2 regions of the Geobacter sp. genome follow, and region 1 is predicted to be linked to the other one. Evidence: riboswitches for the same ligand, from Rfam matches in the RefSeq annotation. Region 1 holds a riboswitch; the other holds the start of a gene.

Region 1 (6,233 bases):
GAGCGGAAAGAGAAAAGCGGCCCTTGCTCGTGAGATGTTTAAAGTCTTGCATATATAAAAAAGGATCCGATCACCCGTCCGTCGAAGCCGAAGCGGGCGTGAATGCTGGAATTCATAGCGGTTACACAGCCGTCACTATATGCAAAACCCCACCCTTTGTCAACGACGGCACCCGTTACCATCCTCTCATGAACCAGACGTCAAGGGGTCGTCATCCGCCGATGGAACGGATTCCGTCAGATCCCGGAAACTCAGGTCGCCGACAGCCCCCTGGACAGCCCCCTCAATCCTGGCCCAGAGACCGTCCACCACGGCAGAACCTTCGCCCCCCATCCTTCGGGGGAGCCCAATCCCCTGATTCCGCAATGCCGCGAGCACGTCCCGAACCAGAATGTGTTCCAACTCCCGGGCCGGCAGATAGAGGGCATCATCGCCGCACCCTGCCGCGACCATCCCCCCCTCGGTCAGACATTCGAGAATTTCCCGCACAGACCGTTCGGGCACGTCGAGACGCTCGGCAAGCGCCGCCACGCTCCAGGCGGGGCGGTCGTTGTGGAACGCCAGGGAAATTTCGTAGAGAAGGGCCAGGGCCAGCCGCTCGCGGGCGGCGCTGCTCATTGACGGGGTGCGCACCTCGCGCCGGAAGGTCCGCAGGTGCTGGTGGGCATAGACCACCTCTCCCCCCAGAAGAACGATGAGCCAGCTCGTGTAGAGCCAGACCATGAAGATCGGCAGAACTGACAGGGTACCGTAGATGGCGTTGTACTTGGCCACCCCCACCTGGAAGGTGATATACCCCCACTGGGCAACCTGCCAGAGGGTCCCGGCGATGACTCCCCCCACCAGAGCCGAGCGGAAGCGGACCCTGGTGTTGGGTATGAACATGTAGAGGAAAACGAGGGCAATCCAGATACTGAGGAAGGGAACCAGATGAAAAAGGAGCACTAGAACGTCGCCCAGATACGTGGACCGCATGAGCCACTGGACGAACGCCTGGCTTTCGATGGTAGTCGTCGTGCTCACCGCGGCCAGAAGGAGGATCGGACCGCTCACCAGCACGCTCAGGTAATCGCTGAACTTGCGGTAGAGAGAGCGGGTCTCCCGGACCCCCCAGATGACGTTGAATGCCTCCTCGATGGTGCCCAGAAGCGAGACGACAGTGACGATGAGGAACACGAGGCCGACGGCGCCGATGGCGCCGACCTTGGTGTTGTTGATATAGGTGACGATGTTGTCGACGATCTCGTGGGAGCCGGCCGCCACCTGTTCGAGGATGAAGGGTTCCAGGGTGTTCTGGACCCCCAACCCCTTCAGGACGGCAAAGGCAAGGGCAAAGAACGGAACGATGGAAAGGAGCGTCGAAAAGGCAAGGGCCGACGCCCGAATGAGGCACTGGTCGTCGAGAAAGTCCCTGACGACCAGGGTCCCGATCTGCAGATAGCGCACGAGGCGCCCCTTCACCGGGCCGAAGGAGTCCGGCTCCATCTCCCAGAGAGTATGGGTGAAAAAACCGGTGATCCTGTCCTGTGTCCCGTCTCTCCGTGTCATCGCCCCACCGCCGCACCGGCCGGCCGCGCGCACGAAAAAGCCCACGCGAGGTGGGCTTTTCATGCTGCGGCTGAAACTGTTACATCTGGCCGAACTTCTCTTTTTCCCGCTCCATCGCTTCCTTGCCAGCTTCGATGGCGGAGGTGATGATCGACTTCTTCTCGGTGATCAGATCCTTTGTCTCCTCGTAGGTGTCCTTGATCTTGCCCTGGGCCTCCTTGGTGAAACCCTTGATCTTGTCGATCGCGTCATCGGTCAGATCCAGGATGTTTTCCCGCATCTCCTTGCCGGTCTTCGGCGCCAGCAGGAGCCCGAGCCCTGCACCGACCGCGGTGCCGGCCAGGAAGGAGAGAAAAACTGTCCCTACGCTTAACCCTTTTTCTTCGTCTGCCATGACATTACCCCCTTTTCTTGATGAGTCGTTCTGTGAGGAACTTGCCTGCCGTCCTGGCGCCGGTCATCCAGACCGACGAGGTAACCGCCGCGTGGACAACGGTGCCGATAACGGCGTTGATGGTGCGGATATTGCGCCCCGTATCGCCGACCGACTCCATGAAAGTCTGGACATCCTCGCGCTTCTCGGCGATTGCCTCGGTCACCATGCGGAGTTCGGCCAGTGTCTTCTCCAGCTCCAGAAGCACCGGCTTCAGTTCGCCCCCGGTCCGGGTCACAAAGCCCCGCAGATCCGCCGCGGCCTTCCGGATCTCCATCAGCGTCGGGATCATGAAGGCCACCAGCACCACCAGGGCAAGGGCCATCACCACCAAGGCAAATGCGGATACACTCATGGGGTCGATTCCTCCAGGACGGATAAGTAGTGATAAGTATAGAACAGCAGCGGGACAATGCAAGCTTCCGGCCGAACCGGAAGTGGGGGAACTATACCCCATCCCCCGGGGCGTTGGCAAACGAAATGCTCAGGATTGGCGCGGAGTTCCCCCCCCTGCACCGGAGAAAATTTTCATTTGACAAACCCTCGAGGCTTCCGTATTCTCCCACGAAAACCAAATAGAAACGCATTCTTATCAAGAGTGGTGGAGGGACAGGCCCTGCGAAACCACAGCAACCGGTTTTTCCGGTTCGCATGCGAGCTTAGACCAAGGCGCCAAGGAGGCGGCCCCGCAAGCGTACAAAAAAGTACGCTGAGGAGCCAACGACGCAGGCAACGCAGGTATCAGCTTGAAGGCGAAACGGAAGCGCCAGGTGCTAAATCCTGCCAGCAGGCAAAGATGAGAACGGCGCTTGACGATAGCAATAACTGTCACAAAGCCCCTTCTCGCCACCGCGGGAAGGGGCTTTTGGTTTCTTCAACCGCTCATTCAGGATTGACGCATGTCCGTCGGCATCGTACAGGAACAATCAGTAACCTTCGACACGGAACTCCGGCTGGAAAGCGGCCGGATCCTCGGCCCCATCACGCTGGCCTACGAGACCTACGGTGAACTCAACGCCGACCGCTCCAACGCCATACTGGTGGCCCATGCCTGGACCGGCAACGCCCACCTGGCGGGGAAAAACAGCGACGAGGACACGAAGCCCGGATGGTGGGACGCCATCGTGGGTCCGGGGCGGCTCCTGGACACCGACCGCTGGTTCGTCATCTGCTCCAACGTCATCGGCTCCTGCTACGGCTCCACCGGCCCCGCCTCCATCAATCCCAGGACCGGCAAGCGCTACAACCTCACCTTCCCCGTCATCACCGTCCGCGACATGGTTCGGGCCCAGGCGCTGCTGCTGGACCACCTGGGGATCGACCGGCTCCTCACTGTCCTCGGCGGGAGCATGGGGGGGATGCAGGCCCTGGAGTGGGCCACCCAGTTCCCGGACCGGGTCCGTTCCGCCATCGCCCTGGCCACCACGAGCCGGCCCTCGCCCCAGGCCATTTCCCTGAACGCCGTGGCCCGCTGGGCCATCTTCAACGACCCCACCTGGAAGAAGGGTGAATACCGGAAAAACCCCAAGGACGGCCTGGCCCTTGCCCGGGGGATCGGCCACATCACCTTTCTTTCCGACGAGTCCATGTGGCAGAAGTTCGGCCGCCGCTTCAACGCCCGGGACGGCCTCTTCGACTTCTTCGGCCAGTTCGAGGTGGAGCGCTACCTCTCCTACAACGGCTACAATTTCGTGGACCGCTTCGACACCAACTCCTTCCTCTATCTGGCCAAGGCCCTGGATCTCTATGACCTTGCCTGGGGGTACGAGTCCCTGGAGGAAGCGTTTTCCCAGGTGAAGGCGCCGATCCAGTTTTTCGCCTTCACCTCCGACTGGCTCTACCCCCCCTACCAGACCGAGGAGATGGCCACTGTTCTTCGCTCCCTCGGCAAACCGGTCGAGTACCACCTGATCGAATCGGCCTACGGCCACGACGCTTTCCTCCTGGAGCACGAGACCTTCGCGCCGATGGTGCGGGAGTTTCTGGACAAGGTGGAATGTTCAGAGTAGCTTAGGGGAAGGCATCCCAATCGAGGCGCTTCCAGGAAGGAAAAACAATGGCGCGGAAGATCTTCATAGCGGCCACCGGACAGAACTGCGGCAAGACCACCACCAGCCTTTCGCTGCTGCACCTGGCCCGGAAAAAATACGGAAGAGTCGGCTTCATGAAGCCCCTGGGTCCCAAGCCGGCAATGCTGCGGGGGATCCCCATGGACAAGGACGCCGCCCTCATGGCCCAAGTCTTCGGCCTGACCAAGGATCTGCGCTGGATGTCGCCGGTGGTGGTCTATCCCGACACCACCCGGAAGGTGATTGACGGCGAGATCTCCCCCATCGAACTCCGGGAGCGGATCCTCGAGGCCAATGCCGAGCTGGAGAAGCAGTGCGACTTCATCATCATCGAAGGGTCGGGGCACCCGGGGGTCGGCTCCGTAATGAAGCTCTCCAATGCCCGTATCGCTCGGATGCTCGACGCGCCGGTGCTCATGGTGACCGGCGGCGGGGTTGGGAACGTGGTCGATTCCGTTTCCGTGGATCTGGCACTCTTTGAGAAGGAAGGGGCCCAGGTGCGGGCAATCCTGGCCAACAAGCTGGTCGCCCACAAGCGAGGCCAGATCCTCGACTATCTGCAACGGGCCTTCGCCGACGAGCCCTTCCCCGTGATTGGCGGTTTCGACTACCAGCCGGTCCTGGCCAACCCCACCCTGGACCGCGTCTCAAAGCTCCTGGATCTCCCCCTCCACGGCAACCGGCGCGACATGAAGCGGATCATCAACAACGTGCAGATCGGCGCCGCCTCTACCCAGCGGGTGGCCGAGCTCCTGCGGGACTCCACCCTCCTCATCGTCACCAGCAGCCGCGACGAACTCCTCGTGACCCTGGCAAACCTCTACCAGATGCCCGAATACCGCACCAAGATCGTCGGGCTCGTCATCCCCGGCATCATCCCGGTCAGCACCATCACCCAGCAGATCCTGGAGCGAAGCAGAATACCCTTTCTCCGCAACTACACCCACACCACCGCAGAGCTCTACCACATCATCACCGAGGACGTCTCGAAGATCACCGCCGAGGACACCGAGAAGCTTGCCCTCATCAGGAACCTGGCCGAGACCCGCCTGGACTTCGATAGGCTCGATGCGCTTTTTGGGCCGTAGGAGATCATCGCCCCCCCGACCGGCTGCCTATTCCCCGATGATCTTCACCAGTACCCGCTTGCGGCGCTTCCCGTCGAACTCCCCGTAGAATATCTGCTCCCACGGCCCCAGGTCGAGTTTGCCGTCGGTAACCGCAACCACCACCTCACGCCCCATGATGGTACGCTTGAGATGGGCGTCGGCGTTGTCCTCATACCCGTTGTGACGGTAGCGGGAGTAGGGCTTCTCGGGGGCCAGCCCCTCCAGCCACATCTCGAAGTCATGATGGAGGCCGGGCTCGTCATCGTTGATGAAGACGCTGGCCGTAATGTGCATGGCGTTGCACAGAAGCAGCCCCTCGCGGATGCCGCTCTCCCGCAGGCACTCCGCCACGGTCCCCGTGATGTTGATCAGCTCCCGCCGCTGCCTGGTCTCGAACCAGAGCTCCCTGCGATAGGTTTTCATGTGGATGCCCCTCCGTTACTCCCCATGGTGTTCATCCCAGCACCCTCCCGTAAAGTTCCCGGTACGCCACCGCCTCCCGCTCCGGCGAGAACCGCTCCTGCACCAGCCGGCTCCCCCGTTCACCGAGATGCCGGCGCAGCGCGTCGTCTTCCAGCAGCTGCCGCGCCTTGCGGAGGAACTCCCCCTCGTCCCGGTACAGGAGCCCGGTCTTTCCCTCCAGGACGATGGAGCGGTTCCCCTCGATGTCCGCCGCCAGGACCGGCCGGCCGAAGGCCATGGCCTCCAGCACGCTGTTGGCCATGCCACCCTCGAAGCGGGAGGTGTTGAGGATCACGTCGGCCCGCCGGTAGAGGGCACCGATGGCGTCTCGCCCCACCACCCCCAGGTAGCGGGCGAAGGGGTGGCGGTCAAGCTCCGCCAGGACCGTCGCTCCGTACTTTTCATCGAGGATCAGACCTGCCACCAGCAGCCGGACACGGGGTTCCTCCCGGTGAAGTTCCGCCAGGGGAGGCAACGAGAAGCCAACATTTTTGACCGGCCGAAGCCCTGCCGGGAGGAAGAAAACAAACTCGCCTGCCTCGAAGCGCTCCTCACCCCAGTGAAAATCGTCGCCGGGGAGCTCTACCCCCTGGGGGATGACCCGGGTCTTTT
Region 2 (6,233 bases), on a different contig from region 1:
AGGAAAGTGAAACGGCCGTCACGGTACAGGTTGCCGACACGGGGCCAGGGATTCCCTCCGCCGCCCTGGACCGGATCTTCACCCCCTTCTTCACCACCAAGGAGCCGGGGGAGGGGACCGGGCTCGGCCTCTTCATCACCCGCAAGCTCATGGAAGGGATCGGCGGCACCATCGCCGTGGCGAGCGTGGTGGGGGAGGGGACCACTTTCACCCTGACCTTCCCTGTGGCCGAATAACAGGGTTGTTTTTCCTCCGTGTGCTCCGTTGCTCCGTGTTATTCTTACGGGCAAACACAATGGCACGGAGGAATCATGATGAAGGCATTTCTGGAGACGGCGGTCCGGGCCGCGCGCAGCGCCGGCGCCATCCAGCGGGAGCGGCTCTGGAGCGAGCACGACATCCGCTTCAAGGGGGAGATCGATCTCGTCACCGAAGTGGACCGGGCGTGCGAGGATCTGATCGTCGCCACCATCCGCGGCGCCCATCCCGGCCATGGCATTCTGGCTGAGGAGGGGACGCGGGATGCAGGCATCTCCCGCCACCGCTGGATCGTCGACCCCTTGGACGGCACCACCAACTACGCCCACGGCTTCCCCTGGTTCTGCGTCTCCATCGCCCTGGAGATCGACGGCGAAGTGAGGCTCGGCGTCATCTATCACCCGGTCATGGACGAGCTCTTCACCGCCGTGAAGGGTGAAGGGGCCTTCGTGAACGGCAGGCCGATCCGTGTGTCGGGGCGCCATCCCCTCAAGCAGTGCCTCCTGGCCACCGGCTTTCCCTACGACCGGACCCGCGACAACGAGAACAACTTCGCCAACTTCTTCAACTTCCAGTTTGCGGCCCGTGCCGTGCGCCGGGCAGGGGCCGCGGCCCTGGACCTGGCCTACGTGGCCGCCGGACGGCTCGACGGCTACTGGGAGCTGAAGCTGAAACCCTGGGACGTGGCCGCCGGCCAGCTCCTGGTCAACGAGGCGGGGGGGAGGGTCACGAACCACGCCGGCGAGCCCTTCTCCATCGACGACCATCGCATTCTTGCCTCCAACGGCATCGTTCACCGTGAAATGCTGGAGATCCTTGGTTGCGAGGCTAGGTGAGAAAACCGGTTGACGGTATATGACTTGTTTGCTAGAGTATCCCCAGGTTATCTTTATTTGAGTAGTGCAGAACCAGGCTTGTAAAAACTGAATAGTTTCATTTCTTATCATGAGCGACTGAGGGACTGGCCCTGTGACGTCGCGGCAACCCCCCGCAAGGGGAAGGTGCCAATTCCTGCGGAACGGCAACGTTCCGGGAGATAAGGAAGAGCGTTGCCGCCCCGCCGGCGAAAAATCCTCTTCCGCACCCCGGAAGGGGATTTTTTCTTTCAGGAGGCAATTCAATCATGAACATCGCAACTCAGGCGGCACAGATCGGACTCGAGTGGGACACCCGCACCGGCGCGGTGACGGTCCCCATCTACCAGACGGCCACGTTCCGGCACCCGGGGCTCGGCCAGAGCACCGGCTACGACTACACCCGCTCCGGGAACCCCACCCGCCAGGCGCTGGAAGAGGGAATTGCCCGCCTTGAGGGGGGCGCCCGGGGCTTCGCCTACGCCTCGGGGATGGCCGCCATAGCCAACCTCCTTCTGCTGTTCAAGAAGGGGGACCACCTGGTGGTGACCGAGGATCTCTACGGCGGCACCTGTCGTCTCTTCGATCAGATCTTCACCCAGTACGAGCTCTCCTTCACCTACGTGGATACGAGCGATGTGGAGGCGGTGCGCCGGGCCATCCGCCCCGAGACAAAGGCCCTCTTCGTGGAGTCCCTCACCAACCCGCTCCTCAAGGTGGCCGACATCGCCGCCCTTTCGGCCCTCTGCCGGGAGCGGGGGATTCTCCACATCGTCGATAACACCTTCCTCACCCCCTATCTCCTGCGCCCCTTCGACTTTGGAGCCGACATCACCGTCTACAGCGCCACCAAGTACCTGGCCGGGCACAACGACACGGTCTCCGGGCTCGTGGCGGTTAAGGACCCGCAACTGGCCGAGCGGGTCTACTTCCTCCAGAACTCGGTGGGGGCGGTCCTGGGGCCCCAGGATTCCTGGCTCACCATCCGGGGGATGAAGACCCTCTCGGTGCGCCTCGACCGGCAGCAGGAGAACGCGGCGCGGATCGCCCACTGGCTGGCGGCCCATCCGCGGGTGCGGAAGGTCTACTACCCCGGCCTCGCCGACCACCCGGGCCACGAGCTGCTCGCTCGCCAGGCCCGGGGCTTCGGTGCCATGGTCGCCTTCGAGGTGGAGGAGCACGCGCTCGTGGAGCGTTTGCTTCTCAAGACGAAGGTGATATCCTTCGCCGAGAGCCTCGGCGGGGTGGAGACCCTCATCACCTTCCCCCAGGTCCAGACCCATGCCGACATCCCACAGGAGCTCCGGCAGCGGCTCGGGATCAACGACGTGCTCCTGCGCCTCTCCGTGGGGATCGAGGACGGGGACGACCTCATCGACGACCTGGCCCAGGCCTTTGGTAATTAATCAAAAACCTACCACGGAGACATTTCATGAAATTCGGCACCCGCATTATCCATACCGGCCACACGATCGACCCGACTACCGGCGCGGTTTCGATTCCCATCTACCAGACTTCCACCTACCGGCAGGAGTCGGTGGACCATTTCGGCAAGTACGACTACGCCCGCTCCGACAACCCGACCCGGGAGGCCCTGGAGGAGACCATCGCCCAGCTGGAGGGGGGAACCCGCGGGTTCGCCTACGCCTCGGGGATGGCGGCCATCTCCTCGGCGCTGCTCCTCTTCTCGCCGGGGGATCACCTGGTGGTCTGCGATGATGTGTACGGCGGCACTTTTCGGGTGCTGACCCAGCTCTTCAGCCGGCTTGGCATTACCTCAACCTTCGTGGATGCCACCGATCTCGACGCCATCGCCGCCGCCTTCCGGCCGGAGACCAGGGGACTCTTTCTGGAGACTCCGTCGAATCCCCTCCTGAAGATCACCGATCTGGCCGGCGCGGCCCGCATCGCCCGGGAGCGGGGGGCCATCACCCTGGTGGACAACACCTTCATGACCCCCTACCTCCAGCGCCCCCTTGAACTGGGATGCGACATCGTCCTCCACAGCGGCACCAAGTTCCTGAACGGCCACAGTGACGTGATCTGCGGCTTAGCCGTGACGAAGGACCCGGAGCTCGGCACACGGATCCGCTTCATCCAGAATGCCTTCGGCGCCATCCTCGGGCCCCAGGATTCGTGGCTTGTGCTGCGGGGCCTCAAGACCCTGAAGGTGCGGATGGAGGAGAGCCAGCAGAGCGCCGCGCGGATCGCCTCGTGGCTGGCGGGGGAAAAGCGGGTGACCCAGGTCTTCTACCCGGGGCTCACCACCCACCCCGGCCATGACGTCCATGCCCGCCAGTGCTCGGGACCCGGCGCGGTCCTCTCCTTCACCCTCGAATCCCCGGAAATTACCCGCCGGCTCCTGGAGGGGATGAAGCTGGCCGCCTTCGCCGTGAGCCTCGGCGGGGTGGAGAGCATCATCTCCTACCCGGCGAAGATGTCCCACGCCGCCATGCCCCCGGAGGAGCGGGCCGCCCGCGGCATCGGCGACACCCTCGTGCGCCTCTCCGTGGGGCTTGAGGACGCAGACGACCTCATCACCGAGTTGGATCGACTTATCAACGGCTGACGGTAACCTCCTGCTTTTGCTGACGCCCCGAAGATTTTCGGACCCGCTCCGAAGATTTCCGGGGCGTTTGTCGTGGGGAATCACCCGTTGTGGCGGACTGAGATATTTTCTTGTGTGGCAATCTTTTCGATCTTCAGGGTAAAAAGTTTCGATGTTTTGCCGATATACTATAGAGGACGTGAGAGTGGGGCTCTTTGCTCCTCCGTGGACGAGCGGCTCCAAAACGGGAAAGGACAGTCGGACGGAATGCGGATACGGACCACGTTGACGGCGGGTTGCTTTATTTTCGCCATGCTCACCGCTCTGGTGGGATACTTCGGCGGCCGTGCCATCGCCAAAATCAGCGGAGAGTTCGACCTGGTGGCGGAGGAGGTTTTCCCGGTCCTCAAGACCCTGGAGGATCTCCGGTTTGCCGGGCTGCGGATCGCTTCATCATCCGCCGAGCATACCCTCCTCATGAAACAAAAGGGAGAGGCCGAGAGGCGGGGGGACGAGATCGTGATGGTCTCGGCAGGGGTCGAGGGGCTCGAGGATTCCCTGGCCCGGCTGCATGCTCAGAGTGCCGGGCTCGATCCCGTTGGGCGGCGCCTGATGGCCGACGTGGAGCGCTCCGGGACGAAGCTTCTCGAGACGAGCAGGGTGCAACTGCGGCTTGCCCTTGTGGGAGCTTCGGAGGCGGAACTCTACAGGATAAGGAATCAGTTCGAGACAGAGGAACGGGCCTTCTCCGCGGCGGTCAATCAGGCCTTTGCCCACGAAAACGAGGAGCTGGCCGCGGCCAAGGCCGAGGTGCGCCACGCCATTCAGATGGCGCAGTTTACCATAACCGCTGCCTCGCTGGTCGCCCTCATCCTCGCCATTGGCGGCGGCACCCTCATCGCCGCTTCCATCTCCCACCCCATTGCGCTCCTCCACGACGGGGTCGAGCAGGTGAGGCGAGGACTTCTCGATACGCGGATCGACGTGGCGGCCAACAACGAGATCGGTACCCTTGCCGTTGCCTTCAACCGGATGGCAGGGGAGCTTCAATCCACCAAGGACGAGATCGTCACGGCGAAGAACTTCCTCGACAACGTGATCCAGTCCATGGCCGATGCCCTCGTCGTCCTCTCCACCGATTGGACCATTGTCAGCGCAAACCCGGCCCTCTGTCTTCTCCTGGGGTACGATGAGGAGGAGCTTGTGGGGAGCCCCTTCGGTCTGATCGTCACCGCCGGCGCCGAGGAGAGAGAGCTCCTGCGTGACATGGCCGAGCGGGGCCAGGTCCCCGACCGGGAACTCGTCTACCGGGCGAAGAATGGCGCCCGCATTCCGGTTGCCGTGTCCGGGGCGGTCATGAGGAATCCCGCGGGAGATATGGTGGGGGTCGTCTGTATCGCCCACGACATCAGCGAGCGCAAGCGGTCCGAGGAGGAGATCCGTCAGCTGGCCTTCTATGATCCGCTCACCCGGCTTCCCAACCGCAGCCTCTTCCAGGAGAGGCTTTCACAGGTTATTAGCCGGAGCCGGCGCGACGGGGGGACAATCGCCCTTCTCTTTCTTGATCTGGACCGTTTCAAGGATATCAACGACATCATGGGGCACGCCTGCGGCGACCAGCTCCTGACGGCCGTTGCCGACCGACTCAGGGGGAGCCTCCGTCCGTCCGACTTCCTGGCCCGGCTTGGCGGCGACGAGTTCGTCTTCCTGGTTACCGATCTCCGGGACAAACGGAGCGTGGCGAGTCTGGCCCACGCCGTCCTGGAGCAGTTCGCCTCTCCCTTCGAGATCGACGGCAAGGAGCTGTTCATCTCCACGAGCGTCGGTATTGCCCTTTCTCCCGAGGATGGCGAGGACGGCGACACCCTTCTCAAGCACGCCGACATGGCCCTCTACGCGGCCAAGGAGCAGGGGCGAAACGCCTTCAGTTTCTTCTCGGAGGAATTGAACCGCGAGGCCCATGAGCGCCGCAGGCTTGAGGGGAGCCTCCGTCGGGCCTTTGCCAACGGGGAGTTTTTCCTGGAGTACCAGCCCCAGATCGATCTTCGCAGCGGCCGGGTCTTCAGCTTCGAGGCGCTTCTGCGCTGGCGTGATCCCGAAGGGGAACTCATTCCCCCCGATCGCTTCATCCCGGTGGCCGAAGAGATGGGGCTCATCCGCCGGCTCGGCGAGTGGGTCATGGCGACCGCTTGTCTGCAATGCCGGCAGTGGCAGCGGCCGGGGCTCCCCCCTGTCCGGGTGGCGGTCAACGTGTCGGGGCACCAGTTCAACCAGCCGGGTTTCATCGACATGGTCGACCGGGTCCTGGAGGAGACGGGGCTCGCCCCGGAGCTCCTGGAGCTGGAACTGACCGAGAGCTCCCTCATGGCGGGGGAGCAGGAAACCATCATGACCCTCATCGACCTGAAAGTCCGGGGGATGCATCTCGCCATCGACGACTTCGGCACCGGCTATTCCTCCCTCAGCTACCTCAAGCACTTCCCCATCGACCGCCTCAAGATCGACCGTTCCTTTGTCCGGGACATCGTCAAGGACCTGGACGACCGGGCCATTGTCGAGGCGATCATCGCCAT

What was found. Region 1 has a riboswitch for S-adenosylmethionine ahead of RCH91_RS07370 (homoserine O-acetyltransferase). Riboswitches for the same ligand answer to the same signal wherever they lie in the genome.
Region 2: it holds a riboswitch for S-adenosylmethionine, as region 1 does, so the genes downstream of both, RCH91_RS02680 (PLP-dependent aspartate aminotransferase family protein) here and RCH91_RS07370 (homoserine O-acetyltransferase) in region 1, are expected to answer to the same signal.

What each region holds. Positions count from the first base shown of each region.
Region 1 is NZ_JAUQXO010000027.1:108,864-115,096, forward strand. Features, by position in the region: gene RCH91_RS07350 (penicillin-binding transpeptidase domain-containing protein) at 1-52, opposite strand, end outside; gene RCH91_RS07355 (YhjD/YihY/BrkB family envelope integrity protein) at 187-1,548, opposite strand; gene RCH91_RS07360 (YtxH domain-containing protein) at 1,628-1,942, opposite strand; gene RCH91_RS07365 (DUF948 domain-containing protein) at 1,947-2,336, opposite strand; SAM riboswitch class I at 2,568-2,784, shown strand; gene RCH91_RS07370 (homoserine O-acetyltransferase) at 2,881-3,990, shown strand; gene RCH91_RS07375 (phosphotransacetylase family protein) at 4,038-5,138, shown strand; gene RCH91_RS07380 (secondary thiamine-phosphate synthase enzyme YjbQ) at 5,166-5,582, opposite strand; gene RCH91_RS07385 (GPMC system family 4 glycosyltransferase) at 5,614-6,233, opposite strand, start outside.
Region 2 is NZ_JAUQXO010000013.1:50,658-56,890, reverse strand. Features, by position in the region: gene RCH91_RS02690 (sensor histidine kinase) at 1-236, shown strand, start outside; gene RCH91_RS02685 (inositol monophosphatase family protein) at 315-1,094, shown strand; SAM riboswitch class I at 1,196-1,301, shown strand; gene RCH91_RS02680 (PLP-dependent aspartate aminotransferase family protein) at 1,382-2,518, shown strand; gene RCH91_RS02675 (PLP-dependent aspartate aminotransferase family protein) at 2,545-3,681, shown strand; gene RCH91_RS02670 (bifunctional diguanylate cyclase/phosphodiesterase) at 3,928-6,233, shown strand, end outside.